Regions from separate parts of the Modestobacter italicus genome, predicted to be linked through region 1. Evidence: predicted binding sites of a transcription regulator. Region 1 holds the regulator's gene; each other region holds the start of a gene.
What was found. The regulator LexA, encoded in region 1, represses DNA repair genes until DNA is damaged. The targets are predictions, from matches to a motif close to TCGAACANNTGTTCGA.
Positions count from the first base shown of each region.

Region 2: ruvC (crossover junction endodeoxyribonuclease RuvC) is a predicted target of LexA. The motif match lies at 3,298-3,313, and genes of this name have one in related genera.
Region 3: MODMU_RS06280 (HNH endonuclease signature motif containing protein) is a predicted target of LexA. The motif match lies at 5,299-5,314, and genes of this name have one in related genera.
Region 4: MODMU_RS30165 (DUF222 domain-containing protein) is a predicted target of LexA. The motif match lies at 2,585-2,600, and genes of this name have one in related genera.

Region 1 covers NC_017955.1:4,269,606-4,277,039, reverse strand. The annotation lists gene MODMU_RS20280 (MFS transporter) at 1-683, opposite strand, end outside; gene MODMU_RS20275 (ArsR/SmtB family transcription factor) at 753-1,283, shown strand; gene hflX (GTPase HflX) at 1,363-2,862, shown strand; gene MODMU_RS20265 (phosphatase PAP2 family protein) at 3,067-3,807, shown strand; gene MODMU_RS20260 (hypothetical protein) at 3,863-4,852, shown strand; gene lexA (transcriptional repressor LexA) at 4,919-5,725, opposite strand; gene MODMU_RS29175 (LysM peptidoglycan-binding domain-containing protein) at 6,021-6,629, shown strand; gene nrdR (transcriptional regulator NrdR) at 6,887-7,414, shown strand.
Region 2 covers NC_017955.1:3,339,497-3,346,930, forward strand. The annotation lists gene secD (protein translocase subunit SecD) at 1-418, opposite strand, end outside; gene yajC (preprotein translocase subunit YajC) at 433-777, opposite strand; gene ruvB (Holliday junction branch migration DNA helicase RuvB) at 934-2,061, opposite strand; gene ruvA (Holliday junction branch migration protein RuvA) at 2,058-2,696, opposite strand; gene ruvC (crossover junction endodeoxyribonuclease RuvC) at 2,693-3,271, opposite strand; gene MODMU_RS16000 (YebC/PmpR family DNA-binding transcriptional regulator) at 3,379-4,131, opposite strand; gene pdxT (pyridoxal 5'-phosphate synthase glutaminase subunit PdxT) at 4,128-4,793, opposite strand; gene pdxS (pyridoxal 5'-phosphate synthase lyase subunit PdxS) at 4,790-5,704, opposite strand; gene MODMU_RS16015 (LemA family protein) at 5,756-6,295, opposite strand; gene MODMU_RS16020 (glycosyltransferase family 4 protein) at 6,307-7,434, opposite strand, start outside.
Region 3 covers NC_017955.1:1,293,915-1,301,348, reverse strand. The annotation lists gene MODMU_RS06305 (CPBP family intramembrane glutamic endopeptidase) at 1-492, shown strand, start outside; gene MODMU_RS06300 (hypothetical protein) at 489-674, shown strand; gene MODMU_RS06295 (mycofactocin-coupled SDR family oxidoreductase) at 720-1,571, opposite strand; gene MODMU_RS06290 (potassium transporter Kup) at 1,653-3,602, opposite strand; gene MODMU_RS06285 (putative quinol monooxygenase) at 3,702-3,995, opposite strand; gene MODMU_RS06280 (HNH endonuclease signature motif containing protein) at 4,072-5,277, opposite strand; gene MODMU_RS06275 (NAD(P)/FAD-dependent oxidoreductase) at 5,489-6,568, opposite strand; gene MODMU_RS06270 (SDR family oxidoreductase) at 6,611-7,434, opposite strand, start outside.
Region 4 covers NC_017955.1:4,477,394-4,484,827, reverse strand. The annotation lists gene MODMU_RS21240 (bifunctional metallophosphatase/5'-nucleotidase) at 1-1,350, shown strand, start outside; gene MODMU_RS21235 (methionine synthase) at 1,394-2,446, shown strand; gene MODMU_RS30165 (DUF222 domain-containing protein) at 2,631-3,059, shown strand; gene MODMU_RS21230 (HNH endonuclease signature motif containing protein) at 3,082-3,975, shown strand; gene ligA (NAD-dependent DNA ligase LigA) at 3,972-6,140, shown strand; gene MODMU_RS21220 (ACT domain-containing protein) at 6,204-6,866, opposite strand; gene gatC (Asp-tRNA(Asn)/Glu-tRNA(Gln) amidotransferase subunit GatC) at 7,052-7,351, shown strand; gene gatA (Asp-tRNA(Asn)/Glu-tRNA(Gln) amidotransferase subunit GatA) at 7,348-7,434, shown strand, end outside.

The sequences.
Region 1 (7,434 bases):
GCCACGATCCGGCGCAGCAGCGGGTGCCGCACGACGAAGGCCAGCCCCTCACCGATCTCGGTGCGCAGCGGCCGCCGGGACGCCCGGTCCGGGACGACGTCCGGCGCGCCGATCTGGCCGATGAACAGCGCGGACACCAGGTAGGACACCGCGTCGACGGCGATGAGCAGCGGGGCGCCGAGCACCCGCAGCAGCACACCGGTGGCGCCCGGGCCGGCGACCTGCGCGACCGCGCGGCTCGCCTCGAGCTTGCCGTTGCCGTCGACCAGCTGGTCGCGGTCGACCAGGGCGGGCAGGTAGCTCTGGTAGGCGACGTCGAAGAACACCGTGGCCGCGCCGGTGACCGCCGCGACGGCGAAGAGCTGGCCCAGGGTGAGCACGTCGAGCAGGTACGCGACCGGCAGCGTGGCCAGCACGGCGGCGCGGACCAGGTCGGCGGTCACCAGCACCCGCTTGCGGCGCCAGCGGTCCACCCACGCCCCGGCCGGCAGGCCGATGAGCAGGAAGGCGGCGGTCTCCAACGCGGTGAGGACGCCCATCTGCAGCGGCGTCGCGTCCAGCACGGTCACCGCGACGACCGGCAGCGCCAGCAGGGTCACCTGGGTGCCGACCTGGCTGACCGTCTCGGCGGCCCACAGCTGCCGGAAGTCGTGGTGGCGCAGCAGGCTGCGGTCGGTGCTCACCGCGGCAGGGTGGAGTGAGTGATCGGGAAGTGTCAATCACTTTGCGTCGTGTCTGCCTAGGCTGCTCCCGTGCCCGAGCCGGAGCGTCGTCCCCGCGTCGCCGGCGAGCGCCGTCCGGCGACCGACGCCGAGGCCCGGGCCCTCGCCTCCGCCGTCCGGCTGCGCATCCTGCGGCTGTGCCTGGACGCCCCGCTCACCAACAAGGAGCTGGCGGCCCGGCTGGACCGCAACCCGGCCACCGTCCTGCACCACGTGCGCACCCTCGTCGACACCGGCTTCCTGGCCGCGGAGCCGGCGCGGCGGGGCACCCGCGGTGCGCGGGAGGTGCCGTACCGGGCGACCGGGAAGAGCTGGCTGATGGACGACGCAGGAGGGCCGGCCGCCGGGCGCGACCCGTCGCTGGCGGCCTTCCTCGAGGAGGTCGCGGAGGCGGGGGAGGACCGGCTGCACAGCAACCGGCTCGGGTTGCGCCTGACGGCTGCCGAGCGGGAGGAGCTCGCCGGCCGGCTGCACGCGGTGCTCGACGAGTTCGCCCGCCGGCCGGCGGATCCGCAGGGGGAGAAGTGGTCGGTGTACCTCGGGATGCACCCGGAGCCCTGAGGTGTTGTACCGGGCGATGACAACAGCTCGCACCACAAGTCAGTCGCCCTCCGTGCGAGGGCATGCCACGCTGGACACGATGACGACAGCCCAGAACCGCGCGATCCTCGACGAGGCCGAGGCCCGGGTCGACAAGGCCGCGCGCGCCCGCGCCCAGGACCCGACCCCTGCGCCCACCACCCCGTGGGACGCCCCGGACGACTCGACCGGCTCCTACGTCAAGGAGGAGCGCGGTGCGCTGCGCCGCGTCGCCGGTCTGTCGACCGAGCTCACCGACGTCACCGAGGTCGAGTACCGGCAGCTCCGCCTGGAGCGGGTCGTCCTGGTCGGCGTCTGGACCGAGGGGACGGCGGTCGACGCGCACCGCTCGCTGGCCGAGCTCGCCGCGCTCGCCGAGACCGCCGGATCGCAGGTGCTCGACGCGCTCGTGCAGCGCCGCGACAAGCCCGACCCGGCCACCTACGTGGGCTCGGGCAAGGCCGCCGAGCTGCGCGACGTCGTCGCCGCCACCGGCGCCGACACCGTGATCTGCGACGGCGAGCTGGCCCCGGGCCAGCTCAACCAGCTGGAGAAGATCCTCAAGGTCAAGGTGGTCGACCGGACCGCGCTGATCCTGGACATCTTCGCCCAGCACGCCACCAGCCGGGAGGGCAAGGCGCAGGTCGAGCTCGCCCAGATGCAGTACATGCTGCCGCGGCTGCGCGGTTGGGGTGAGTCGCTGAGCCGGCAGGCCGGTGGCCGCGTCGCCGGTGGTGGCGGCATCGGTACCCGTGGTCCCGGTGAGACCAAGATCGAGACCGACCGTCGCCGGATCCGCGCCCGGGTGAGCAAGCTGCGCAAGGAGATCGCCGGCATGGCGACCGCCCGCACCACCCAGCGCAACTCCCGCGACCGCAACGCCACCCCGAGCGTGGCCATCGCCGGGTACACCAACGCCGGCAAGTCCAGCCTGCTCAACCAGCTCACCGACGCCGGCGTGCTGGTGCAGGACGCGCTGTTCGCCACCCTGGACCCGACGGTCCGGCGCGCGCAGACCCCGGACGGCCGGGAGTTCACGGTGACCGACACCGTCGGCTTCGTGCGCCACCTGCCGCACCAGCTGGTCGACGCCTTCCGGTCCACGCTGGAGGAGGTCGCGGCCGCCGACCTGCTCGTGCACGTGGTCGACGGGTCCGACCCCGACCCGCTGGGCCAGATCGACGCGGTGCGGGTCGTGCTCAACGAGATCGACGCCGCCGCCGTCCCCGAGCTCATCGTGGTCAACAAGGTCGACGCGATGACCGAGGACGACGTGCTCGCCCTGCGGCAGGCGCTCCCCGGCGCCGCCTGGGTCTCCGCCCGGACCGGCGAGGGCATCGAGGCGCTGCGGGACGTCATCGCCGCGCGGCTGCCGCACCCGGACGTCGACGTCGAGGTGCTGGTGCCCTACGACCGGGGTGACCTGGTCGCCCGGGTCCACCGGGACGGCGAGGTCATCGAGGAGCGGCACGGGGCCACCGGCACCCTCCTCACCGCCCGGGTCGCCCCGGCGCTCGCGGCGGTGCTCGAGGACTACGCCGCGCCGGTCGCCGGGATCTGACGAAGGTCGAAGGACCTCGTCCTCCTCACCCCTCGCAAGCTCGGGGCGAGCCTCGGGACGAGGCCTGACCCACCCCGCGCAGGCTCGGGGCGGGGCCCTGCAGGCGGGCCGTTCCAGCGCGTCACCTGCTCGGGGCGGGGCCCTGAGAGGGGGCCGGGGTCGGTCTTGGTCACGACCAGGTCACGGTCCCGGTACCGTGACCCGGTGGCCAGGAGCGCGGTGCAGTCGATGGCGGACGCCGCCGGCGGCCTGCCGTCCTCCCGGTCTGCGCCGGTCATCGGGGTCGGCCGGCCGCCGTGGTGGGTGCTGCTGCTCTCCGCGCTGGTGACCCTCGGGGTCACCGTCGACCTGCTCAACCGGGGCTGGCTGGAGCGGATGGACCTCCGGGTCTCCGAGGTGGTCAGCGTCTGGGACCTGCGGCACTCCGACGCCTACTGGTTCGTCTGGGCCTTCACCCAGGCCGGCGGCCGCGGCTTCATCCTCATCGTGCTGGCGGCCCTGGTCGGCTGGTTGGCCGTCCGCCGCCGGACCCTCGTCCCCCTGGTCCGCGTGCTGATGGCCCTGGCCCTGCTCACCGCGGTCGTCTACGCCTTCAAGTACGGCACCGGCCGGACGGCGCCGGCCTACCCCGGGTCGTTCTTCCACCGGGACGGCGCCAGCTACCCCTCCGGGCACGTGGCCAACGCCGTCCTGATGTGGGGGGTCGCCCGGTGGACGGCCGTGGAGTACGGGTTGCCCGCCTGGACGCAGCGCACCACCTGGGCGCTGAGCATCCTGGGGCCGCTGTGCACCGGCGTGGCCATGGTGGCGCTGGACTTCCACTGGGTCACCGACGCGGTCGTGGGGCTGGCCGTCGGGCTGCTGCTGTTGGGCGTGGTTCATGCACTCGACGCTGTCGTGGTGTCACGCTGGGTCCGTGCCAGAGCGGGCCGTTCGCAGCCCTGACCGCGCGGGACGCCGGAGAGCGGGCCGCGCGGCCCTCGGCGCGCCCCTCGGTCTGGTGCTCGCCGTCCTGCCGGTCGCCCCGGCCGTCGCCCAGGGCGCGGACGCCGCGCCCTACGGCGAGCCGAGCACGCGGTGCGCGGTCACCGACCCGCGGCTGCCGGAGCTCTCCGGGCTGGCCAGCGCCGGCGACTCGATGCTGGCCATGAACGACGGGGGCGACCGTGCCGAGGTGTTCGTCCTCGACGGCGGCTGCGCGATCGGCGAGGTCCGCTCCGCCGACGTCGACCCCTACGACCCGGAGGACCTGGCGCTGGCCGGGGACGGGACGATCTGGCTGGCCGACACCGGGGACAACAACCAGACCCGGGAGACCGTGGCGCTCATCGGCCTCCGCCCGGACGGCAGCTCCACCCTGACCCGGCTCACCTACCCGGACGGCCCGCACGACGCCGAGGCCCTCCTGCTGGCGCCGGACGGCACGCCGTACGTGGTCACCAAGGAGGTGCTGGGGGCCAGCGCCGTCTACCGGCCCGACGGCCCGCTCGCCGACGACGCCACCGTGCCGATGAGCCAGGTGCTCCGGCTCGGGTTCACCCTCACCGGGACCCCCGGCGGCCCGGTGGGGCGCGCCGGGCAGCTGCTCGTCACCGGCGGGTCGGTCTCGCCCGACGGCCAGCGGATCGCGCTGCGCACCTACACCGACGCCTACGTCTGGCCGCTGGTCGGCTCCGACGTGGTCGGCGCACTGGGCGGCTCCCCGGTCCGGGTGCCGCTGCCGGACTCACCTCAGGGCGAGGCGATCACGTTCGCCGCGAACAGCCGTGACCTGCTGGTGTCGGGGGAGGGGCTGCCGGCCACGGTGACCCTGGTGCCCGCGTCCGGCGCGCTCGAGCCGGCCGCGGCGACCGGCCCGGCCGAGGACGCCTCGGCCGACGGCGGGCTCGCCCGCTCGGTGAGCCCGCTGACGGCCGGGCTGATCGCCGCCCTGGTCGCCACCACCCTGGTGTGGCTCGTCGGCCGCTTCCGCCGCCGCCAGCAAGGCTGACCACCCGGCCCCCTCTCAGGTCCCCGCCACGAGCCTGCGAGTGGTGGGGGGAGAGGGGGTCCTTCCTCAGACGCGGCGCAGGACGGTGACGACCCGGCCCAGGACGGTGGCGTCGTCGCCGGGGATCGGCTCGTACGCCTCGTTGTGCGGCATCAGCCAGACGTGCCCGTCGCGGCGCTTGTAGGTCTTCACCGTGGCCTCGCCGTCGATCATGGCGGCCACGATCTCGCCGTTCTCCGCGGTCGGCTGCTGGCGGACGACGACCCAGTCGCCGTCACAGATGGCGGCGTCGACCATCGAGTCACCGGCGACCTTGAGCATGAACAGCGTGCCCTCGCCGACCAGCTCGCGGGGGAGCGGGAAGACCTCCTCCACCGCCTGCTCGGCCAGCACCGGGCCACCCGCGGCGATCCGGCCGACCAGCGGCACGTAGGTCGGGCGGGGCGCGGCGGCCTCGTCCACGCCGCTGGCGCCACCGGAGGCCGCGAGCGGCCCGGCGGCGGGCTCGGCGGCCTCGGTCATGACGGCGGTCTCGCCGGGGAGCCGGACGTCGAGCGCCCGCGGGCGGTTCGGGTCGCGCCGCAGCCAGCCCTTGCGCTGCAGCACCGAGAGCTGGTGGGCCACCGAGGAGGCCGAGGAGAGCCCGACCGCCTCGCCGATCTCGCGGACCGAGGGCGGGTAGCCGCGGCGGTCGATGGAGTCGCGGATGACCTCGAGCACCCGGCGCTGCCGCTGGGTCAGCCCGTCGCCGGCCTCGCCGCGGTCGGGGAACTCCCGGATCGCCGCACCGGCGCCGGCCGCCCCCGTCTCCCCGGCGCGACCGCGCCGCGCGGAGCCCTTGCCACTGCCTGCCGTCGGGCCGTCGACCGCCATGTGTCCTCCTCGTCCGGCTGCCGGGGCAGCGGTTCCCGGGTGCGTCGCCGCACTCCGGGCGGGGCCGGCGCGGCGATCCCGATCTCGATCGCAGGTGAACGGTAGCGGGTCACACCCGTGTAGTTCAAACACCTGTTCGAAGAAGTCGGTGTCAGGGGCTGGACTTGTCGGTGGGATGCGGTAGACATCGCACAGACGTTCGAATCGAACAGGCGTTCGAGGGCAGTGCTCCACGCCTGGTCGGTCGCACGGCCCGTCCCGCCGCCCGGCACCGTCTGACCCCAGGAGCGCCCTCGTGACCAGCCCCCAGCGCCGTGTCCCTCCCCCCGTCGCGCCGCTGTCCGAGTTCCCGGCCGAGCGCCTCGCCTCCCGGCCGGTCGCCGTCCCGCCGGCGGCCGCGCGCTGCGGCGTGCCGGCCGGGCGCGGCCCCCGGGCGGCCGCGCCGGCGACCTCCCGGCGGGACCCGGCCCGACCGGGGGCCCGGCCGGCGTGGGCCGGTGCGCCGGCGTCCGGGCGCCCGGTCCGCGGGGGCTGCGCGGTCGAGGGCGGGGAGCGCCGCGCGGCGCCGGCGCGCGCGGTCGCCGGGTGGCGGCCGGCGCCCGACGAGTTCATCCCGGTCCGGCTCACCGAGCGGGGCCGCCGGGTGGTCGCCGGGCTGTCGATCGCGGTGGGGTTGTCCATCGCCGCGGCCACCGTGGTCACCGTCCAGCTCAACGCCGAGCGGGGTGGGCTGGAGCTGGCCGGGTCCTCGACCGTCGTGGTGCAGCCGGGCGACACGCTCTGGTCGCTGGCCCGGCAGGTGGCCCCCGAGGAGGACGCGCGGGCCGTGGTCGACGCCATCGTCGACCTCAACGGGCTCCGGGACGTCGACCTGCTGCCGGGTGCGGTGCTGCAGCTGCCGTGACGCCGGGTCGGAACGGGCCGGTCAGGCGCGTGGGACGGGCGGGGCGCACGCGACGGGGGAAGACGCGCCGGGGCCCAGAGGTTGTACCTGTAGTGGTGCGGGGTTAACCTCACCCCAACATCTTGTAGTGACAGAGATGTAAGTCAGTCCACAGGCGCTTCCCCAGGTCAACCCCAGGACATCCACCGGATGTCCCCCGGTCGGTCCACAGGGAGCGTCGGGCGGTCGCCCTCCACGGGCCGCCGATCGACGAGGAGGTGCCCCCGGTGCGTTGCCCGTTCTGCCACAGCCCAGACAGCCGGGTCATCGACTCACGCGAGACCGACGAGGGCGCGACGACACGCCGTCGCCGGTCCTGCCCGGTCTGCGGTCGGCGGTTCACGACCGTGGAGGAGCCCGTGCTGGCGGTCGTCAAGCGCAGCGGCGTCAGCGAGCCGTTCGACCGCAACAAGGTCATCGCCGGCGTCCGCCGGGCCTGCCAGGGCCGCCCGGTCGACGAGGGGCAGCTGGCCGTCCTCGCCGCCAAGGTCGAGGACGCGGTGCGCGCCACCGGCTCGGCCGAGGTGCCCAGCAACGAGGTGGGCCTCGCCATCCTCGGGCCGCTGCGCTACCTCGACGAGGTCGCCTACCTGCGCTTCGCCAGCGTCTACCGGTCCTTCAGCTCGGCGGCCGACTTCGAGAAGGAGATCGCCGAGCTCAAGCGGCTGCGTCCCGCGTCCACCGCCGGGGGCCCACCCGGCGAGGGCGCACCCGGCGACGACGCCGGGCCCGTTCCACCCAGCTAGCCCGCACTCCGCACCACCGG
Region 2 (7,434 bases), 930 kb from region 1:
CGGAGTCGGTCGGCGCAGCGCTGTCGGTGGCGGCGGGGCTGGCCGCCTCCGGCCCGGTCACGACCGGGCGGAACCGCAGTTGGGCGGTGGCACCGAGCTCGCGCGCCTTCTCGCCGTTGTCACCGGGCACCGAGATGACGATGTTGCTGCTGCCCTCGGTGACGACCTCGGCCTCGGCGACACCGAGGCCGTTGACGCGCTGCTCGATGATCTGCCGGGCGAGCTCGAGGTCGGCCGGGTCGGGCGCCTGGCCGTCGGGCGTGCGGGCGGTCAGGGTCACCGTCGTCCCGCCCTGCAGGTCGAGGCCGAGCTGCGGGGTGCGGGAGTCGCCGGTGAAGAAGATCAGCGCGTACATCCCGGCGATGATCAGGGCGAGGGCGGCGAAGTAGCGCCGGGCGGGGAGCTGGCGGGCGGCCATGCGGGGGACCCGGCTCAGCGCGTGGGGTCGGTGGGGTCGCCGTCGCCGTCGGCGAAGCCCGTGGCCCCCGTGGAGGGCCCCGGGTCGACGGTGCCGGCAGCGGGCTTGCGGATCTCGAGGATCGCGGGGCGGGCGACGGTGATGACCACGCCGGGCGAGATCTCCAGGTCGACGGTGCCCTCACCGAGGCCGGCGACCGTGCCGTGGATGCCGCTGGTGAGCATCACCGGCGTCCCCGTGGTGAGCGAGTCCTGCATCGCCTGGGCGTTGGCCGCGATCTTCTTCCGCTGCCGCGAGGGCAGCACGAAGAGGACCACGAACGCCAGGACGACCAGGATGAGCAACGGCAAGGATTCCACGACTGGTGAGCCTCTCTACCGCAGCGTCAGCGCGCGGTGGGTGCGGCCCGGGGCGGGCCGCTCGGGTACATCGGCGCCGGCTCGCTCCCCTGCACGCGGGGCGTCCGGGGGCGCCGCTCCCCGGACGACCCGGGTTGCGCGCCAGCGCGGTGGAGTCTAGGCGTCGAACAGCGTCTGTGACGAAGGACCGTCCGACGGCGGGTCGCCTGTGCCCCCGCTGAGCGCGACGCCGCCGCGGGGAACCGGGTGCCCCAGGTGCCGGAAGGCCGCCTCGGTCGCCACCCGGCCGCGGGGCGTGCGGGCCAGCAGCCCGGCGCGGACCAGGAACGGCTCGCACACCTCCTCGACGGTGTGCGGCTCCTCCCCCACGGCCACGGCCAGGGTGGCCACGCCGACCGGTCCACCGCCGAACCGGCTGACCAGGGCCTCGAGCACCGACCGGTCCAGCCGGTCCAGCCCGAGGTCGTCGACGTCGTAGAGGGCCAGCGCCGCCTGGGCGACCTCGAAGGTGATCCGCCCGTCGGCGCGCACCTCGGCGTAGTCCCGGACCCGGCGCAGCAGCCGGTTCGCGATCCGGGGGGTGCCCCGGGACCGGCCGGCGATCTCGGCCGACCCGGCCGGGGTGAGCTCGACGCCCAGCAGGTCGGCGCTGCGGGTCAGCACCCGCTCCAGGTCGGCGGTGTCGTAGAACTCCATCTGGCCGACGAAGCCGAACCGGTCGCGGAGCGGGCCGGTGAGCAGCCCGGCCCGGGTGGTGGCCCCGACCAGCGTGAACGGGTTGATCTCCAGCGGGATGGCGGTGGCGCCGGGGCCCTTGCCGACCACGACGTCGACCCGGAAGTCCTCCATCGCCATGTACAGCAGTTCCTCGGCCGGCCGGGCGATGCGGTGGATCTCGTCGATGAACAGCACGTCGCCGGGGGCGAGGTTGGACAGCATGGCGGCGAGGTCGCCGGAGCGCTCGATCGCCGGCCCGCTGGTGATCTTCACCGAGGTGCCGAGCTCCGAGCCGATGATCAGCGCGAGGCTGGTCTTGCCCAGGCCGGGCGGGCCGGACAGCAGCACGTGGTCCGGTGGCCGGCCGCGCCGCTTGGCGCCCTCCAGCACGAGGTCGAGCTGGCGGGCGACCTTGGGCTGGCCGATGAAGTCGGCGAGCGAGTGCGGGCGCAGCGCCGACTCGACGACGCGCTCCTCGTCACCGGCGCGCGGGTCGACCGCGTCGTCCGGGACCCGACCGAGGCCGGCGTCGGCCGCGGACAGCCCGCGGTCGAACGGCGCGCTCATGCCCGGCCCAGCAGCCGCAGCGCCTGCCGCAGCAGCACGGCGATCTCGACGGCCCCGGTGGCGGCCACCTGCTCGTCGGCGACCGGCGCCAGCTGGCCGACCGCGCCCTCGGCCTCCTTGCCGGTCCAGCCCAGGCTGACCAGGGCGGCGGTCAGCTGGTCACGCCAGGGCGCGACCGGGGTGACCGACCCGAGGCCGGCCGGGGCGGGCCCGTCCAGCGAGGTGTCGCTGGTCGTGCTGCCGAGCCGGTCGCGCAGCTCCAGGACCAGCCGCTCGGCGCCCTTCTTGCCGATCCCCGGCACCTGCATGAGCGCCTTCAGGTCGCCCATCGACACCGCGCGGCGCACCTCGCGGGGCGGGTGGATGGCCAGCACCGCCTGCGCCAGCCGCGGCCCGACGCCGTTGGCGGTCTGCAGCAGCTCGAACAGCTGGCGCTCGTCGTCGTCGGCGAAGCCGTAGAGGGTGAGCGAGTCCTCGCGGACGACGAGGCTGGTGGCCAGCCGGGCCTGCTCCCCCACCGTGAGCCGGGCGATGGTGCCGGGGGTGCACTGCACCGACAGGCCCACCCCGCCGACCTCGACGACGGCGCCGTCGGGGGACACGGCCGCGACCCGGCCGGAGACCGAGGCGATCACCGGGAGATCCCCGTCCAGCGCGGCAGCGTGCGGGCGGCCGGCACCGGCGCCCCGATGCCGCCGGCGAGCGCGGCGACCCGCAGCCGCTGCTGGGCCGGCGCCCGCCAGACGTGGCAGATCGCCAGCGCCAGCGCGTCGGCGGCGTCGGCCGGCTTGGGCGGCGTCGTCAGCCCCAGCACCCGGGTCACCATCAACGTCACCTGCTCCTTGTCGGCCCGGCCGCTGCCGGAGATCGCGGCCTTGACCTCGCTGGGGGTGTGCCAGGCGACCGGCACGTCGGCCTGGGCGGCCGCGAGGGCGGCGACCCCGGCGGCCTGCGCGGTGCCGGTCGCCGTCCCCTTGTTGTTCTGGTGGAACACCCGCTCGATGGCGACCGCGGCGGGGCGGTGCTCACGCAGCAGGGCGGTCACCGCGGTGTGCACCTCCAGCAGCCGGAGCTCCAGGTCGAGGTCGGGCGAGGTGCGGACGACGCCGACCCCCAGGGCCGTGGGCCGGGCACCCGGCCGCCCCTCGACCACGCCCCACCCGCACCGGGTCAGGCCCGGGTCGATGCCGAGCACACGCAGGCCGACCATCGCGACGCCCACCTCCCCAGTCTCGCACGAACACGTGTTCGAGGAGAACGCTAACCGGAGACGGCCGCGCGGCTCGGGCACGACACGCGCCCGGCCGCCTGCACAGCTCAAGCGTCGATCTTCTCCATGACCTCGTCGGAGACGTCGTAGTTGGCGAAGACGTTCTGCACGTCGTCGAGGTCCTCGAGGGCGTCGATGAGCCGGAACACCTTGCCCGCGCCGTCCTCGTCGAGCTCGACCTGCACGCTGGGCACGAAGCCCATGTCGGCGGAGTCGTAGTCGATGCCGGCGTCCTGCAGCGCGGTGCGCACCGCGATCATGTCGCCGGGCTCGCAGACCACCTCGAGGGTGTCCCCGAGGTCGCGGACCTCCTCGGCGCCGGCGTCCAGGACGGCCATCAGGACGTCGTCCTCGGTGGTGCCGGCCGACGGCACGACCACCACGCCCTTGCGGGAGAACAGGTAGGACACCGAGCCGGGGTCGGCCATGTTGCCGCCGTTGCGGCTCATGGCGGTGCGGACCTCCATCGCCGACCGGTTCTTGTTGTCGGTGAGGCACTCGATGAGCACGGCCACACCACCGGGGCCGTAGCCCTCGTAGGTGATGCTCTGGTAGTCGACGCCACCGGCCTCGAGGCCACCGCCGCGCTTGACCGCGCGGTCGATGTTGTCGTTGGGCACCGAGCTCTTCTTCGCCTTCTGGACGGCGTCGTAGAGCGTCGGGTTGCCCGACAGGTCGGCGCCGCCGGTGCGGGCCGCGACCTCGATGTTCTTGATCAGCTTGGCGAAGAGCTTGCCCCGCTTGGCGTCGATGCCGGCCTTCTTGTGCTTCGTCGTCGCCCACTTGGAATGGCCGCTCACGACACTCTCCCCTCACTGCCGGCGCCGACGCCGACGCCGTCCTCACCCAGGTCCCGGGCACGGGCTGCCCGCACCAGCTCCACGAACATCGCGTGCACCCGGCTGTCGCCGGTGAGCTCGGGGTGGAAGCTGGTGGCCACCAGGCGACCCTGGCGGACTGCGACGATCTTACCGTCGGCCGGTCCGCCGACGACCCGGCCGAGCACCTCGACGTCCGGGCCGACCTCCTCGACCCACGGCGCCCGGATGAACACCGCGTGCACCGGGCCGCCCGCGACCCCCTCGACCTCGACCTCGGTCTCGAAGGAGTCGACCTGCCGGCCGAAGGCGTTGCGCCGGACGACGACGTCCAGCCCGCCGACGGTCCGCTGGCCGGCGGGGGCGTCGAGCACCCGGTCGGCCAGCAGGATCATCCCGGCGCAGGAGCCGTAGGCGGGCAGCCCGCCGCGCACCGCCGTCCGGAGCGGCTCCAGCAGGCCGAACCGGTCGGCGAGCGTGGCCATCGTCGTCGACTCGCCGCCGGGGACGACCAGCCCGTCGACGGCCGCGAGCTCCGCGGGACGCCGGACGGTCACCGGCTCCGCGCCCGCCGCGCGCAGCGCGGCCAGGTGCTCGCGGACGTCGCCCTGCAGCGCGAGCACGCCGATGAGCGGCGCGCTCACCAGCCGCGGGTGGCGTAGCGCTCGGACTCCGGCAGGGTGCTCACGTTGATGCCGACCATCGGCTCGCCCAGACCGCGGGAGACCTTGGCGATCACGGCGGGGTCGTCGGCGAACGTCGTGGCCTGCACGATCGCCGCGGCGCGCTGGGCCGGGTCGCCGGACTTGAAGATGCCCGAGCCGACGAAGACGCCCTGGGCGCCCAGCTGCATCATCATCGCCGCGTCCGCCGGGGTGGCGATGCCGCCCGCGGTGAACAGCACGACGGGCAGCGCGCCGAGCCGGGCCACCTCGACGACGAGGTCGTGCGGTGCGCGCAGCTCCTTGGCGGCGACGAACAGCTCGGTCTCGTCCAGGGTGGACAGCCGCTTGATGCCGGCCCGGATCGCGCGCATGTGCCGGGTGGCCTCCACGACGTTGCCGGTGCCGGCCTCGCCCTTGGAGCGGATCATCGCCGCGCCCTCGGAGATCCGGCGCAGCGCCTCACCCAGGTCGGTCGCGCCGCAGACGAACGGCACGGTGAACTCGCTCTTGGCGATGTGGTGCGCCTCGTCGGCCGGGGTGAGCACCTCGGACTCGTCGATGTAGTCGACGCCGAGGGCCTGCAGCACCTGGGCCTCGACGAAGTGGCCGATCCGGGCCTTGGCCATCACCGGGATCGACACCGCGGCGATGATCGACTCGATCATGTCCGGGTCGCTCATCCGGGCGATGCCGCCCTGGGCGCGGATGTCGGCGGGGACCCGCTCGAGCGCCATGACGGCGACCGCGCCGGCGTCCTCGGCGATCCTGGCCTGCTCGGCGGTGACGACGTCCATGATCACGCCGCCCTTGAGCTGCTCGGCCATGCCGCGCTTGACCCGGTCGGTCCCGGTGCCGCTGGGGAGGTCGGGCGTGCTGGCGTTCTGGGTCACGAGGTGCTGCCTTCGGGTCGGGCGGGAGCGGACGTCCCAGCCTACGGCGGCTCAGCCGCGCGGCCGCGGGCCGCCGGCGTGCGGTGACCCGGCGAGGACGGCGTCCAGCCCGTCGTCGATGTCGAAGTAGCGGGGCAGCGGCCGGCCGGCGTGCAGCCGGAGCACCCGGGACAGCCGGCCGCGGCGCAGCGCGTGGGTGTCCCGGACGGCGTCGTTGTAGAACCGCCGGGCCAGGGCCACCCGCATCCCTGCGTCGCCGAGCTCGGGGCTGAGCACCGGATCAGGCACCCGGCGCAGCAGCCGGCCGAGGTGGTTCTCCGCGGCCTCCCGGTCCCCGGCGCTCGGGGCCCGGGCGCCGGCGGCGGCGTCGGCGAGGTCGCCGGCGAGGTCCGCCCCGAGGTCGTCGGTGCGCTCCCGGGCCAGCGCCGCGGTGAGCTCGGCACGGCGGAGCAGCGCCGCGTCGAGCACCTCCCGCGCCCGCCGCACCCGGCCGGCGAGCCGGCGCAGCCGGGTGAGGGTGAAGGTGGTCCACGCCAGCAGCAGGACGAGCAGGACGGCGGCGGCGCTCAGCAGCCAGGTCCCGGGTTCCACAGCGGACCAGGCTAGCGCCGGACCCGCCGGCGGAACGGCCCCGCGGTCGTGGCACCGCGGTCCGAGTCGTGCGGCGGCGCGCCGAGCAGGGTGGCGTCGTCCTCGTGCGAGGCGGTCACCCCGAGGCCACCGGTGGGGGCGACGGTCTCGTAGACGGCGAGGATCCGGTCGGCGACGACCGACCAGTCGTAGCCGGCCACGGCCTGCCGGCCGGCGTCGGTCAGCTGCGCCCGCCGTCCGGGGTCGGCCAGCAGGCCGGACAGCGCCCCGGCCAGCGCGGCGGTGTCCCCCCGGGGCACGAGGACCCCGGCGGCGCCGTCCTCGAGGACCCGGGCGAAGGCGTCCAGGTCGCTGGCGACCACCGGCGCGCCGGCGGCCATCGCCTCCAGCAGGACCACGCCGAAGGACTCGCCCAGCAGGTTGGGCGCGCAGTAGACGTCGACGGAGCGCAGGAACGCGGCCTTCTCCGGCTCGGTCAGCTCGCCGAGCAGCGTCACGTGCGACGCGAGCTGCTCGCCGACCAGCTCGGCGAACTCCGCCGGGTCGCCCCGGCCGGCGACCAGCAGCCGGGCGCCCGGGTGCTCGCCGACGACGCTGCGCATCGCCTCGAGCAGCACCGGCAGGCCCTTGCGGGGCTCGTCGTAGCGCCCCAGGAAGCCGATCGTCGGGCCGCCCCGGCCGCGCTCGTGCCCGGGCAGGGAGGGCCCCTCCGCGAAGCCGGCGACGTGCACGCCGTTGGGGATCACCACCGCGTCGCCACCGAGGTGCTCGACCTGCACCCGGCGGGCGAAGTCGGAGACGGCGATGCGGCCCCCGATCTTCTCCAGCCACGGCCGGATCCAGGGCCCCCAGATCGCGAGGAACTTCGACCGGGTGGTCGCCGCGTGGAAGGTCGCCACGATCGGCCCCTTGGCGATGATGCAGACCAGCAGCGACACCGAGGGCGGGGCCGGCTCGTGCACGTGGACGACGTCGAAGGCACCGTCCCGCAGCCAGCGGCGCACCCGCGCGGCCGAGACCAGGCCGAACTGGAAGCTGGCCATCGAGCCGTTGTACGGGACCGGGACCGCCCGGCCGGCCCAGGTGACGTGCTCGGCGGGGAGGTTCTCCTCGTGCTCGGCCGGGGTGAGCACCTCGAC
Region 3 (7,434 bases), 2.6 Mb from region 1:
CGGACCCTCGGCCTGGACCGGGTGCGCCGGTCGGACTGGTTGCCGTGGATCACCGGCGTCGGGTTCGCCTACCTCGGCCGCACGGTGGTCAGCGTGGTGGCCCTGGCGCTCACCGGCGGCACGGCGCTGGCGGAGGCGAGCAACCTCACCGGCGGCGACGGCAGCATCGTCTCGATCGTCGTGCTGGTCGTGGTGGCCGTCGTCCTGGCGCCGATCGCCGAGGAGCTGATGTTCCGCGGCCTGCTGCTGCGCAGCTTCATGCACCGGATGGGCTTCTGGCCGGCCGCCGGGTTGTCGACGCTGCTCTTCGGCGCCTTCCACGTCTACGAGGTCGACACCGTCGCCGGTGCCATCACGCTGGCCTGCTCGGTCGGCGTCCTGGGCCTGGTCAACTGCCACCTGGTCCGGATCACCGGGCGGCTGACGCCCGGGATCATGGTTCACGCGACCTACAACGCACTGGCCGTGGCCGTGCTCCTGCTGCTCGGGTGAACGGGACGCAGAAGACCGGGGTGGGCCTCACCGCCGGCGCGACCGGCTGGCTGGCCTTCCTGGTCCTCGACGCAGGCGACCTCGCGTCCCGCGGCGTCGTGCTGGCGGTCCTGGTGGTCGGCCTCCTCGCCCTGACGACGGCGGTGGTGCTCACGGTCCAGCTGGGCCGGCGCGCCGCCTGACGAGGGGATCGCGCGGCCGACCCGGGGGTCGGCCGCGCACCCGGCTCAGCGGTTGGTGCGGCCCAGGTCCACCGGCAGCTGGATGCCGGTCACGTGCCGGGCCTCGTTCGAGGCGAGCCAGGCCACGGCGGCGGCGATGTCGTCGGCCTGGCTGACCGGGTCCGGGAGCTGGCCCATGTAGAGCGTGCTCAGCGTCGGGCTGGCGTCCTGGATCATCGGGAACAGCTCCGGCACGGTCAGGCCGGTCTGCACGCCGTGCGGGTGCACGGTGTTCACCCGGATCCGGTACTCGGCCAGCTCGTTGGCCAGCGTCTTGGCCAGCCCGGTGACCCCGTGCTTGGCGGCCACGTAGCCGGCCAGGTAGGGCAGGCCGCGCAGCCCGGCGACCGAGCTGGTGAACACGATCGCGCCGCCGGTGCCCTGCTCGATCATGATCGGGATGGCCGCCTTGGCGGTGTGGAAGGGCCCGTTCAGGTTGGTGTCGATCTGCTCGGCCCAGTGCGCCGCGTCGATCTCCCAGGCCCGGGCAGCGGTCGTCGTCCCGGCGTTGGCGATGACGACGTCCAGCCGGCCCAGCTCGGCCACCCCGGCGTCCAGCGCCGTCTTGAGGGCGTCGTAGTCGCGGATGTCGGTCTGCGAGGCGACGATCCGGCGGTCCAGCGCCTCGACCAGGCGGACGGTCTCGGCGAGGTCCTCCGGCGTCGAGCCCGCGTACTGGGTCTCCGGCACCTGGGCGGCGATGTCGACGGCGATGATGTCCGCCCCCTCCGCCGCCAGGCGGACGGCCTCGGCCCGCCCCTGGCCGCGGGCGGCACCGGTGATGAAGGCGACCTTGCCCTCGAACCGGCGGGCGATCGGGTCGTGCGGGACGGGCGCTTCGGGGACCGGGGTGGTCATCGGGTTCTCCTCCAGGGTCGGTGCGGCGGCTGCCTGCCCGACTCTGTCACCCTCGTGGCAGTTTGTGCCACGAGGGTGCGGTCAGACCTCGACGTCGCTGCCCATCGTCACCGTGGAGTCCGGCGGCAGGCCGAAGTAGGCGGCCGGGTTGGCCGCGGTGTGCGCGAGCCCGACGAACAGCGCCTTGCGCCAGGGCGCCATGCCGGGTGCCGGCGTCCGGCGGATCGACCCGCGGGACAGGAAGTAGGAGGCGTCGTCCAGGTCGGCGTTCGGCGGCTCGATCATCCCGGCGGCGTGCGCCTGGCGGAGCGCCGCCGGCAGGTCCGGCGGGTCGGCGAACCCCAGCGTCACCGAGAGGTGCTGGATGCCGTCGTCCTCGTAGCCGAGGTCGTCGACGGCGAGCCTGTCCTCCAGCGGCACGTGCGGCACGTTGGCCGCACCCATCGACACGATGACCACCGTCTCGTGCAGCACGTGGTTGTGCTGGGCGTTGGCCCGCAGCGCGAGCGGCACGGTCTCCTTGCTGGGGTGCGGGAACACCGCGACGCCGCGAACCCGGGGCTTGCCGTGGTGCCGGACCTCCTCGACGAAGTCGGCGAGCGACCCCTCCATGGTGCGGCGGTTCGCGCTGACGATCTCCCGGCCGCGCCGCCAGGTGGTCATCACGGTGAAGACCAGGACGGCGATGAGCAGCGGCAGCCACCCGCCGTGCAGCACCTTGGACAGGTTGCCGGCGAGGAAGACCAGCTCCACCCCGCCGAACGCGACCGCGGCGAGGGCGAGCTTCCACGGCTGCCAGTGCCACAGCACCCGGGCGACGATGAGCAGCAGCAGCGTGTCGACGACCAGCGCGCCGGTGACCGAGACGCCGTAGGCGGTGGCGAGCCGCTCGGAGGACCGGAAGCTGAGCATCAGCACGAGCACCCCGACGAACAGGATCGCGTTGACGCCGGGCAGGTAGATCTGGCCGCTCTCCTCCTCCGAGGTCTGCCGCACCGTCAGCGGCGGCAGCAGCCCGAGCTGCATCGCCTGCCGGGACAGCGAGAAGGCACCGGAGATGACGGCCTGGCTGGCGATCACCGTCGCCGCGGTGGCGAGCACGACCATGGGGATGCGCGCCCAGTGCGGGAACAGCAGGAAGAACGGGTTGGTGGCGGCACCGGGGTGGTGCAGGATCAGCGCCGCCTGGCCCAGGTAGTTGAGCACCAGAGCCGGGAAGACGAGGAAGAACCAGGCCTTGAGGATCGGCTGGCGGCCGAAGTGCCCCATGTCGGCGTAGAGCGCCTCGGCCCCGGTGATCACCAGGACGACGGCGCCGAAGGCGACGAACGCGATCCCCGGGTGGTCGATGACGAAGAGCAGGGCGTAGGTCGGCGAGAGCCCCTTGAGCACCTCCGGGTGCGGGAGCACCTCGCTCAGCCCGCCCACCGCCAGGGCGGCGAGCCACAGCGCGGTGACCGGCCCGAACAGCCGGCCGACCCGGCCGGTGCCGAACCGCTGGGCGGCGAAGAGCAGGGTGAGGATGACGGCCGCGATGGGCAGGACGACGTGGCTCAGGCTCGGCGCCGCGACCTCGAGCCCCTCGACCGCCGACAGCACGCTGATGGCCGGGGTGATGACCGAGTCGCCGTAGAACAGCGAGACCCCCACGACGCCGATGAGCAGCAGCCACTTCGTCGGTCGACCGCGGTCGCCGTAGAGCCGGCGGGCGAGCGCGGCCAGGGCCATGACGCCGCCCTCGCCGTCGTTGTCGGCGCGCATCACGACGCCGACGTACTTGATCGACACGATCAGCGTGATCGACCAGAACATCAGCGAGATGACGCCGTAGACGTCACCCGGCGTGGGCTGCACGGCGCCGTCGTCGATGGAGAAGACGGTCTGCAGGGCGTAGAGCGGGCTGGTGCCGATGTCGCCGAACACGATGCCGAGCGCGGCGAGGACCAGTCCCCGCCCGGCGTGCGCCGACCGCGACCGGTGCGGGGGCTGCGCGTCCTCCGCGGCCTCCGGGGTGGCGACGGACTCGGTCACGAGTCACTCATTGGTTGCACGACGAACCAGTGTCGTCCCACCGGCTGTGCCGCGCTCCGCGGGATCACCCCGGCGGGTCAGCCGGCGGGCGACCCGGCCTCAGGAGACCGGGATCAGCGGGTGGATCGCGGGGGCCGCGGCGAGCGCGTCCCCGGCGGCGCCCAGCGCCGCCTGCACGTGCTCGGTCTGGAGGTGGGCGTCGAGGTCGCCCTGCGCGCGCCAGCGCTCCTGCGTGACGAAGGTGCCGGGCGTGGCAGCGGACTCGAACAGCTCGTAGCCGAGGCAGCCCTCCTCGGCCAGCGTGGGGGCGACCAGGGCGGTGAGCGCCTGGCGCACCAGGTCCTCCTGACCGTCCTTGGCGACGAGCACCGCGACCACCGACAACTCGGACACAGCGAGCTCCTCACGTTGGGTTGCGCACCACCAGCCGGCGGAGCGTATGCCCTACGTGGCCATCCGGCCGGGTCGATCAGATGAGGAGCGGTGGTCCGATGAGGATCTCGGTGCCGTCGGGGCGCCAGGTGTGCCATCGCCCGCCGGGATCTCGTTCGATCCGGAACCCGTGGTGGACCTTGGTGTGGTGGCGTTCGCAGAGCAGCCCGGAGTTGTCCAGGCTGGTCTCCCCGCCGTTGATCCAGTGGATGAGGTGGTGGACGTCGCACCAGTGCGTCGGGGCGTCGCATCCGGCGAACACGCAGTGCCGGTCCCGCTGCTCCACCGCCTTCCGTAGACCAGGAGTGACCACGCGGTGGTCTCGGCCGAGGTCGAGGAGCTCCCCGTCGGGGGTCATGACGATGCGGGAGATGCTGCCGTCGCAGGCCAGCCAGCGGGCCCGCGCGGCCGAGATCTGCGACCCGAACCCGGTGCGGGCCGCACCGGGGCCGGTGGCGGGGTCGACGAAGTCGTCCATGTCCAGGCCGAGCACCACGTGCGGCTTCTGGGTCCGCAGCGTCGGCAGGTTCCCGGCGGCCAACTGGTTGTCGACCAGCTGCACCAGGGCATCGGCCTGCTGCTGGGCCCGGGTCCGGTCATCGCCCTTGGGGCGGGAGGCCTGCACGATCGACTCGATCCCGGCCAGCACCTTCTCGATCCCGACCGCATCCAGGTCGAACCGACCCGTCCCGCTGCCATCAGCGTGCCGAGTGACAGTGAACCGCCGTCCCTCGGTGGGGTCGGGCTCGGCCCCGTCGGGGTCCAGGGCCTCCCGGTAGTGGTGCACCACCTGCTGCAACCGCGCGTGGGACTCACTGTGCGCGACAACGACCAGCGCCTGGTCGATGACGCCCAGGTCCACGCCCTGCGCGTCGGCGGCGGCCCGCGCCGCGTCGTCCGCGATCGGCGCGATCGCCGCCACCTGAGACGCGGTCACCGTGCCCTCGGCAAACGCCGCCGCGGTGGCCGGCAGATGCTCCAAGGCCCGACCTGAGCGCACCATCCGGCCGGCTTCGCCGGGGGTGAGATGGCCGTGCCCGCGCAGCCAGGACTGCGCGGTCTTCTTGCCGTCATGCTCAGCCGCGCCGGTGGCGTCAGCGTGCCGGACGGTGCGGGTCAGCTCCGCGGCGACCCGATTGGCCAGTTGCAGCAGCGCCGCCGTGCGCGCCAGGACCGCACCCGGCGGCAGAGAGAAAAGGTCCTCAGCAGCGAGGGCGTCGAGCGCGGACTGCAATTCGCCCACCGGACACCTCCCGCCATGTCTTCGAACACCTGTACGAAGTCTAGCGGAAAAATGACCGCCTCACGACCTGAATCCCCAGGTCAGGCGCCTGTCCACAAGTCCGCAGACGCCCGTGACAGGGCACCCAGAACGGGGCCGGACCACCCAAAGCGCGCCTTTGGCGGCCTCCGAAAACGCGCCTTTGGCGGCCAGGGGGCAGGGGGCGCGGTGGTCAGGCGGTGAAGCGGTCGGGGCGGAAGTCGTCGAGCAGCGGGCTGGGGGCACCGGTGACGATCTCCTCGGCGAGCAGCTCGCCGGCGATGAGACCGAGGGTGGCGCCGCTGTGCGTGAAGGCGACGTGCAGGCCGTCGACCCCGGGCACGGCACCGAGCACCGGGTACCCGTCGCCGGGGATGGGCTTCCGGCCCACGCCGCACGACTCGGCGCTCAGCACGGGGTGGCCGGCGAGCACTGCCGACGCCTCCCGCAGCAGGCCCTCGACCGTCGAGTCGCGGACCTCGAAGGTGCCGTCGTCGCGGGCGACCACCTCCTCCTCCGCCCAGCCGGCGTCGAGCACCAGGCCGCCGCCGGGCGCCGGTCGGACCGCGACCCGCGGGGTGTTGAGAACCGCGCGCAGCCGGTGGTCGACCGGCGGCGTGCGGACCAGCAGCGCGTTCGTCGTCCCGTCCGGGACGTCGACGCCGAGCTCGGCGAGGCCGGCGGGGACGGCGGCGCCGGTGGCGAGCAGGACGGCATCGGCTCCGTGCACCGATCCGTCGCCGGTGCGGACGCCGGTCACCCGGCCGCCGGAGACGACCGGCGCGCAGCGGCCGGCGTCGGTGCGCAGCTCTCCCCCGGCGTCGACCAGGTCGTGCACCAGCTCGTCGACCAGCGACGGCAGGTCGACCCAGCCCTCGCCGGGGTTGAGCAGGGCGCCCTCGGCCGGGATGGCGGCCGGAGCGACCCCGGGCACCCGACGGGCGACGTCCTCGGGCAGGAGCCACTCGGCCGGGTAGCCGGTGGTGCGCTGGTGCTCGAACGACTCCCGCACGCCGTCGCCCCAGCGCAGCCCGCCGTCGAAGCGCACGGAGGCGTCCGCAAGCGCCCGGTACCGCTCGAGCCCGAGCGCCCGCAGCCGGTGGTAGGCGGGCGGGTGGGCGCCGGCGGAGTTCAGCCAGGACAGCGACCGCCCGGACGCACCGCTCGCCAGCCGGCCGTCGGTGACCAGCGTGACGCCAGCTCCACGTGCCGCCAGCTGCGCCGCGGCCGACGTCCCGAGCACTCCCCCGCCGATCACCACCACCGACACCACGGCTCCAGGTTGCCACCCCGTCCGGGCCCGGACAGGGCGACCTCAGGCGTCGGTGGAGAAGGCGACGTCCCGCTGCGGGCGCACGGCCGCGAGCCGGGCCTCGAGCACCTGGGTCACCGCGGTCCACGCGTCGCTCCCCAGCACCAGCCGGAGCGGCGCCGGGCTCTGGTCGACGCTGGCGATCATCGCTGCGGCCATCCGCGCCGGGTCGCCGACCACCCCCGGAGGTCCGCCGTCGCGGAAGGCGCGCACCGCCGCGGCGGGTGAGCCGTCGTAGGCGTCCAGCGGCTCGGCGAAGCGCAGCCCGCCGTGGCCGAAGTCGGTGCGCGCCCCGCCCGGCTCGACGATGGTGACCCCGATGCCGAACGGTGCGACCTCGGCGGCGAGCGCCTCGCAGAAGCCCTCGACACCCCACTTGGTGGCGTTGTAGAGCGACGAGCCGGGCCAGGCCACCTGCCCCGCCGACGACGAGAGCTGGAGGACGCGGCCGCCACCGGCAGACCGCAGGTGCGGCAGCGCGGCGCGGATCAGCTGGATCGAGCCGAGCAGGTTGGTGTCGAGCTGGTGGGTCACCTGCTCGTCGGTCAGCTCCTCCGCCGCGCCGAACACCGCGTAGCCGGCGTTGCTGACCACCACGTCCAGCCGGCCGAACCGGGCCTGCGCGGCGTCGACGACCTCGCGGATCCGGTCGGTCTCGGTGAGGTCGAGGGGGTGGACGGAGAAGGCGTCGCCGTACGTCTCGACGAGGTCGGCGACCGCGTCGGGCCGCCGCACGGTGCCGGCGACGCGGTCGCCGCCGGCCAGGAGCTGCTCGGCGAGCTCCCGGCCGAAGCCGCTGCTCACCCCCGTGATGAGCCAGGTCAGTG
Region 4 (7,434 bases), 210 kb from region 1:
ACGGTCGGCGTCGACGGCTGCTTCGGCACCGACGGCCACGAGTTCGAGGGGGCGGACTTCCCGTACCTCGCGGCGAACGTCATCTCGAACGAGACCGGCGAGCCGATGCTGCCGCCGTACCAGGTCTTCACGACGCCGGCGAACCAGAAGGTGGCCATGATCGGCGTGGTCACGAAGACGACGCCGAGCATCGTGTCGCCGACGGGCATCGCCGACGTGCGCTTCATCGACGAGGCCGAGGCGGTCAACACCTGGGTGCCCCGGCTGCAGGCCATGGGCATCCAGGCCATCGGCGTGCTGATCCACGAGGGCGGCACGGCCGGCAACGCGGCACCGCCCACGCCGGCCTACGACGGCTGCGCCGGGCTCACCGGACCGATCGTCGACATCAACCAACGGATCGACCCCGCGGTCGACCTGATCGTCAGCGCGCACTCGCACAACGCCTACAACTGCAAGATCGCCGACGGCAGCGGCGAGGAGCGCCTGGTCACCCAGGCCGGCTACTACGGCCGGCTGGTCAGCGACATCCGCCTGTCCCTGGACCGCACGACCGGTGACGTCAACCGGGCGGCGACCTACTCGGCCACCAACGTGCCGGTGACCCGCACCGCCCCGGACCCCACGGTCCAGGCGATCGTCGACTACTGGAACGGCCGGGCGGCCGAGGCCGGGAACGCGGTGGTCGGGTCGATCACCGCGGACATCACCCGCGCGTACACCACCCCCGCGCCGACCCCCGCCGTGCCGAACCCGGCGCCGGTGGAGAACCGCGGCGGCGAGTCCAGCCTGGGCAACCTGGTCGCCCAGGCCCAGCTCGAGGCACTGCAGTCGGACCAGTACGGCAACCCGGTGATCGCCTTCATGAACCCGGGTGGGCTGCGCACCGACCTCACGTACGCGTCCAGCCAGGGCGGTGAGGCGCCGGGTGAGGTGACCTTCCGGGAGCTGTTCAACGTCCAGCCGTTCAGCAACACCGTCAACGCGGTGACCCTGACCGGCGCGGCGATCAAGGACGTGCTCGAGCAGCAGTTCCCCTCCGCTGCGCGCAGCTCCCAGCTGATCCTGGGGACGTCGGCGGGCTTCTCCTACCAGTACAACGCGGCGGCACCGGCAGGCCAGCGGGTCGTCGCCGGGTCGATCACGCTGAACGGCGTGGCCATCGACCCGGCTGCGAGCTACCGCGTGGTGGCGAACTCGTTCCTCATCGGCGGCGGCGACAGCTTCACGGCCTTCACGACGGGCACCGACCCGATCACCGGGCCGGTCGACGCCGACACCGCCGTGGCCTACTTCGAGGCGCACTCCCCGGTCAGCCCGCCCGCGGCCGACCACGCCAAGCCCGTCTGACCGTCCGGGGAGGCCACCGCGCCGGCGGGCTACCGTCGCCGCTGTGGCCTCCCTCGAACTGCCCGACGACGGCTCCACCCCGGGCGGCGAGCCCGACAGCACCGACCTGAGGCCGGTCCCCACCCCGTGGGGGCCGGCCTCCGGCGTCGGCTCCCTCCCCGGCACGGACCCGGTCGAGGCCCTGCGGCTGGTGACGGGTGAGCTGCCGGACTTCCCGCACCTGCCCGAGCTCCCCGGCCGCGGGGCCGGCGCGGACATGATCGGCCGCGCGGCGGCGCTGCTGGTCGACCTGCACGTCGACCTGACCCCGGCCGGCTGGCGGCTGGTCTCCCGGCCCGGTGCCGACGAGCGGCGGGCGCAGGAGATGCTGGCCCGGGACCTGGACGCGCTGTTCGAGGTCGCCGAGCGGTACACCGGACCGTTCAAGGTGCAGGTGGCCGGACCGTGGACCCTCGCGGCCGGGCTGGAGCGGACCCGCGGTGACCGGGCCGTCGTCGACCAGGGAGCGCGTCGCGACCTCGCCCAGTCGCTGGCCGAGGGCATCGCCGCGCACGTCGCCGACGTCTCCGCCCGGGTGCCCGGCGCGCAGGTCGTCGTCCAGCTGGACGAGCCGTCGGTGCCCGCCGTCCTGCAGGGCGGCCTGCCCACGGTGAGCGGGTTCGGCAAGCTCTCCGCGGTCGAGGCGCACCTGGTGGAGGAGCTGCTGACCCGGTTCGTCGACCGGGTGCCCGCCCCGGTCGTCGTCCACTGCTGCGCGCAGCGGGCGCCGCTGGACCTGTTCCGCGCCGCCGGGGCCGCCGGGCTGTCCTTCGACCTCGGTGCGGTGCAGGACCTGGACGCCGTCGGCACGGCCGTGGAGGCCGGCACCCACCTGCTCGTCGGGGTCGTCCCGGGCACCGACACCACCCTGCCGCCGGCCAAGTCGACCGCGAGCCGGCTGAGCGCCTGGTGGAACGAGCTCGGCTTCCCGGCCGACCAGCTGCACGCCGCCGTCACCCTCACCCCGGCCTGCGGCCTGGCAGGCGCGAGCCCCGCCTACGCCCGGACGGCGATGGCCCACGTCCGCGAGGCCGCCAAGTACCTGCAACCCGAGTGACCCCAACCGGACCGCCAAAGGTGCGCTTTCGGTGGTCCGGACTTCCTTCGGCACCTTGTCGAGGGGCGTCTCCGGATCTGTGGACAGGCGTCTGACCTGGGGATTCGGGTCGTGAGACGGTGCCTTTTCCGCTAGACTTCGTACAGGTGTTCGAAGACGTGGCGGGAGGTGTCCGGTGGGCGAGATGCAGTCCGCGCTCGACGCCCTCGCCGCTCAGGACCTGTTCGCGCTGCCCTCGGGTGCGGTCCTGGCGCGCACGGCGGCGCTGCTGCAACTGGCCAATCGGGTCGCCGCGGAGCTGACCCGCACCGTCCGGCATGCCGATGCCACCGGAGCGGCCGAGCACGACGGCAAGAAGACCATCGCGTCCTGGCTCCGCGGCCACGGCCACCTCACGCCGGGCGAGGCCGGCCGGGTGGTCCGCTCGGGTCGGGCGCTGGAGCACCTGCCGGCCACCGCGGCGGCGTTTGCCGACGGCACGGTGACCGCGTCTCAGGTGGCCGCGATCGCGCCGATCGCGGACGACGCGGCGCGGGCCGCCGCCGACGCGCAGGGCGTGGACCTGGGCGCTGGGCGTCATCGACCAGGCGCTGGTCGTTGTCGCGCACAGTGAGTCCCACGCGCGGTTGCAGCAGGTGGTGCACCACTACCGGGAGGCCCTCGACCCCGACGGGGAGGAGCCCGACCCCACCGAGGGACGGCGGTTCTCCGTCACTCGGCACGCCGATGGCAGCGGGACGGGTCGGTTCGACCTGGATGCGGTCGGGATCGAGAAGGTGCTGGCCGGGATCGAGTCGATCGTGCAGGCGTCCCGCCCCAAGGGTGATGAGCGGACCCGGGCTCAGCAGCAGGCCGACGCGCTGGTGCAGCTGGTCGACAACCAGCTGGCTGCCGGGAACCTGCCGACGCTGCGGACGCAGAAGCCGCACGTGGTGCTCGGGCTGGACATGGACGACTTCGTCGACCCGGCCACCGGTCCCGGTGCTGCCCGCACCGGCTTCGGGTCGCAGATCTCGGCCGCGCGGGCCCGCTGGCTGGCCTGCGACGGCAGCATCTCCCGCATCGTGATGGGCCCCGATGGGGTCCCGCTGGACCTGGGACGGGACCACCGGGTGGTCACCCCCGGGCTCCGCAAGGCCGTGGAGCAGCGGGACGGGCACTGTGTGTTCGCCGGCTGTGACGCCCCGACGCACTGGTGCGACGTCCATCATCTGATCCACTGGATCAACGGTGGGGAGACCAACCTGGCGAACTCCGGGCTGCTGTGCGAACGGCACCACACCAAGGTCCACCATGGCTTCCGGATCGAACGAGATCCCGGCGGCCGATGGCACACCTGGCGGCCCGATGGCACCGAGATCCTCATCGGACCACCGCTCCAGGTGGAACCGGCTGCCAGCGGTGGTGCGTCGAGCACGCCGGCGACGTACTGGACGTCTGCCTGCAGCCGACCGCCGCGACCCGGTCGGGTGAGCCGGGACCGACGGCCGGTTTCTCGTCCGACCCTCCGGATACCGTCAGCGACGTGAGCACCGAGGCAGAGGTGGAGCAGGAGGCCGTCGACGGCGTCGACCAGCCGTCGGTGGGAGCTGCGGTCGACCGGGAGGACCTGACCCAGGTCCCCGACGACGCGCGCACCCGGCACCGTGACCTGTCCGAGGAGCTCGACGGCTACGCGTTCGCCTACTACGTGCAGGACGCCCCGCTGGTCAGCGACGGTCAGTACGACGAGCTGATGGGCGAGCTCAAGGCGCTCGAGGCCGCCCACCCCGCGCTGGTCACCCCCGAGTCGCCGAGCCAGAAGGTCAACGGCGGCTTCGGCGCCACCTTCGCCCCGGTCACCCACCCGGAGCGGATGCAGAGCCTGGACAACGTCTTCTCCTCCGACGAGCTGTCGGCCTGGGCCGACCGCGCGGTCCGTGACGCCGGGGCCGGCACCAGCTGGCTCTGCGAGCTCAAGGTCGACGGCCTGGCCATCGACCTGGTCTACGAGCGCGGTCGGCTCACCGGCGCCGCCACCCGCGGCGACGGGACGACGGGGGAGGACGTCACCGCCAACGTCCGCACCATGGCCTCGGTCCCGCAGCAGCTGAGCGGTGACGACGTCCCCGACTTCCTCGAGGTGCGCGGCGAGGTCTACTTCCCGGTCGCCGCCTTCGCCGAGGTCAACGCCGGCCTGGTCGAGGCCGGCAAGGCCCCGTTCGCCAACCCGCGCAACGCCGCCGCCGGGTCGCTGCGGCAGAAGGACGCGCGCGAGACCGCCAAGCGCCCGCTGACGATGGTGGTCCACGGCATCGGCGCCCGGCGCGGCTTCGAGCCGGCCACCCAGTCCGCCGCCTACGAGCAGCTGCGGTCCTGGGGCCTGCCCACCAGCTCCCGCTACGAGGTGGTCGACGACCTCGAGGGCGTGTGGGCCTACATCGAGCGCTACCGCGAGCAGCGGCACTCGGTCGAGCACGAGATCGACGGCGTCGTGGTCAAGATCGACCAGGTCTCCCTGCAGCGCCGGCTCGGGTCCACCAGCCGCGCCCCCCGCTGGGCCATCGCCTTCAAGTACCCGCCGGAGGAGGCGACGACCAAGCTGCACGACATCCGCGTCAACGTCGGCCGCACCGGTCGGGTCACCCCGTTCGCCTACATGGAGCCGGTCAAGGTCGCCGGCTCCACCGTCCAGCTCGCCACGCTGCACAACGCCAGCGAGGTCAAGCGCAAGGGCGTGCTGATCGGCGACACCGTCGTCATCCGCAAGGCCGGCGACGTCATCCCCGAGGTCCTCGGTCCGGTCGTCGCCGCCCGCGACGGCTCCGAGCGGGAGTTCGTCTTCCCCACGCACTGCCCCGAGTGCGGCACCGAGCTCCGCCCCGAGAAGGAGGGCGACGCCGACATCCGCTGCCCGAACGCCCGGTCCTGCCCCGCCCAGCTCCGGGAGCGGGTGTTCCACGTCGCCGGCCGGGGCGCCTTCGACATCGAGGTGCTCGGCTACGAGGCGGCCATCGCACTGCTGGAGAGCCACCTGCTCACCGACGAGGGCGACGTCTTCTTCCTCGACGAGGACGCCCTGCGCCGCACCGACTTCTTCACCAAGAAGGACGGCACCCTGTCGGCCAACGGGCAGAAGCTGCTCGCCAACCTGCAGACCCGCAAGGACGTCCCGCTCTGGCGCGTGCTGGTCGCGCTGTCCATCCGGCACGTCGGCCCCACCGCCGCGCAGGCGCTGGCCCGGGAGTTCCGCTCGATGGACCGGCTGCAGGAGGCGGGCGAGGAGGAGCTCGCCGCGGCCGAGGGCGTCGGTCCGACCATCGCCACCGCGGTCCGGGACTGGTTCGCCGTCGACTGGCACCGCGACGTGGTCGAGAAGTGGCGCCAGGCCGGCGTCCGGATGGCCGACGAGGGCGAGGAGGCGGGCCCGGGCCCGCTGACCGGGATCACCGTCGTCGTCACCGGGTCGCTCCGCGACCACAGCCGCGACTCCGCGATCGCCGCCATCCAGGAGCGCGGCGGCAAGGTGACCGGCTCGGTCTCCAAGAAGACCGGCTTCGTCGTCGTCGGTGCTGACCCCGGCAGCAAGTACGACAAGGCCGTGCAGGTCAAGGCGCCGATCCTGGACGACGACGGCTTCGCGGTGCTGCTGGAGCAGGGCCCGGAGGCCGCCCGCGAGGTGGCCACCATCGGCGACGGGTCAGCCGAAGGCTGATCGGCCCCGCTGCAGGGTCCCGCCGCGAGCGTGCGAGTGGCGGGGGGCAGCGGGGTCCTTCGACTACGCGGGGGGCAGCCGGGCGACGGTGGCCGCGAGCCCGGTGAGGTGCGCCAGCCGGAGCAGCTCGGAGCGGCGGAACGCCGGCCCGCCGGAACGTCCGAGCAGCACCGCCGCGCCGTCGGGGTCCAACGGCGCGGCCATCATCTCCACGGCCATCTCCTGCCACCGCTCGGGCACCCAGTCCGCGTCGCTGGGCAGCAGCATCGGCGTCCGCAGCGGCAGCCACGGCAGCTCGAGGCCCTCCAGCGCGGGCGCGGCGTCGGAGGCGGCCAGCAGGGTGACGTCGGTGCCGCTGCCGGCCAGCACCACCGCCCAGCCGCTGCGGAACACCCGGGGGAGCTCGGCGGCGAGCACCTTCGCGGTGCCGACCCCGGCGGGCGCGAGCGCCTCCAGCAGGTCCAGCTCGCGGTGGGTGTCCAGCGGGCCGGCGAACGGGCGGAGCGACTCGACCTGCACCCCGGGCACGGCGGTCGCCGCGGTGATCAGGCTGTCGGCCACCCGGTCGGCCGGGAGCTCCACCACGACGTCGTCCACGGCCACGCCGTTTCCCCGTTCCAGGACGTCGACGGAGACGATGTCGATGCCGGCGGCGCCGAGCGCGGTCGCGACCGCGCCGAGCGTGCCGGGCCGGTCGGGTACGACCAGCCGCAAGAGATAGGACACGGATCCCTCCGGTGCCGTGCTGCGCGGCCGATCGACGTCGATCGTGAACAGGGCCCAGCCTCTCGCATCGCGGGCCCGGGGACCAGCCCCGCCGCGCGATCGGGCCGGGAGCGGCTCCCGCGTAGAGTGACGAGGTTCCTGGATCGACACGGAAGAGGGTCCTGACCCAGCATGGACGGCGCAGCATGAGCACCATCTCGCGGGACGACGTGGCGCACCTCGCGCGGCTGTCGCGCCTGGCGGTCACCGACGAGGAGCTCGACCGGTTCGCCGGCCAGCTCGACCAGGTGCTGGCCGCGGTGGCGCGGGTCGGGGAGGCCGCGGTGGCCGACGTCCCGCCGATGTCGCACGCCGTCCCGCTCACCAACGTGCTGCGCGCCGACGAGGTGACGCCGAGCCTGCCGCGCGACGCGGTGCTGGCCGGCGCGCCCGCCGCCGAGGACGGCCGCTTCCGCGTCCCGCGCATCCTGGGGGAAGAGGAGTGACCGACCTCACCACCGTCGATGCCGCCGAGCTCGGCCGGCTGCTGACCGCCGGGGAGGTGAGCGCGGTCGAGGTGACCCGCGCG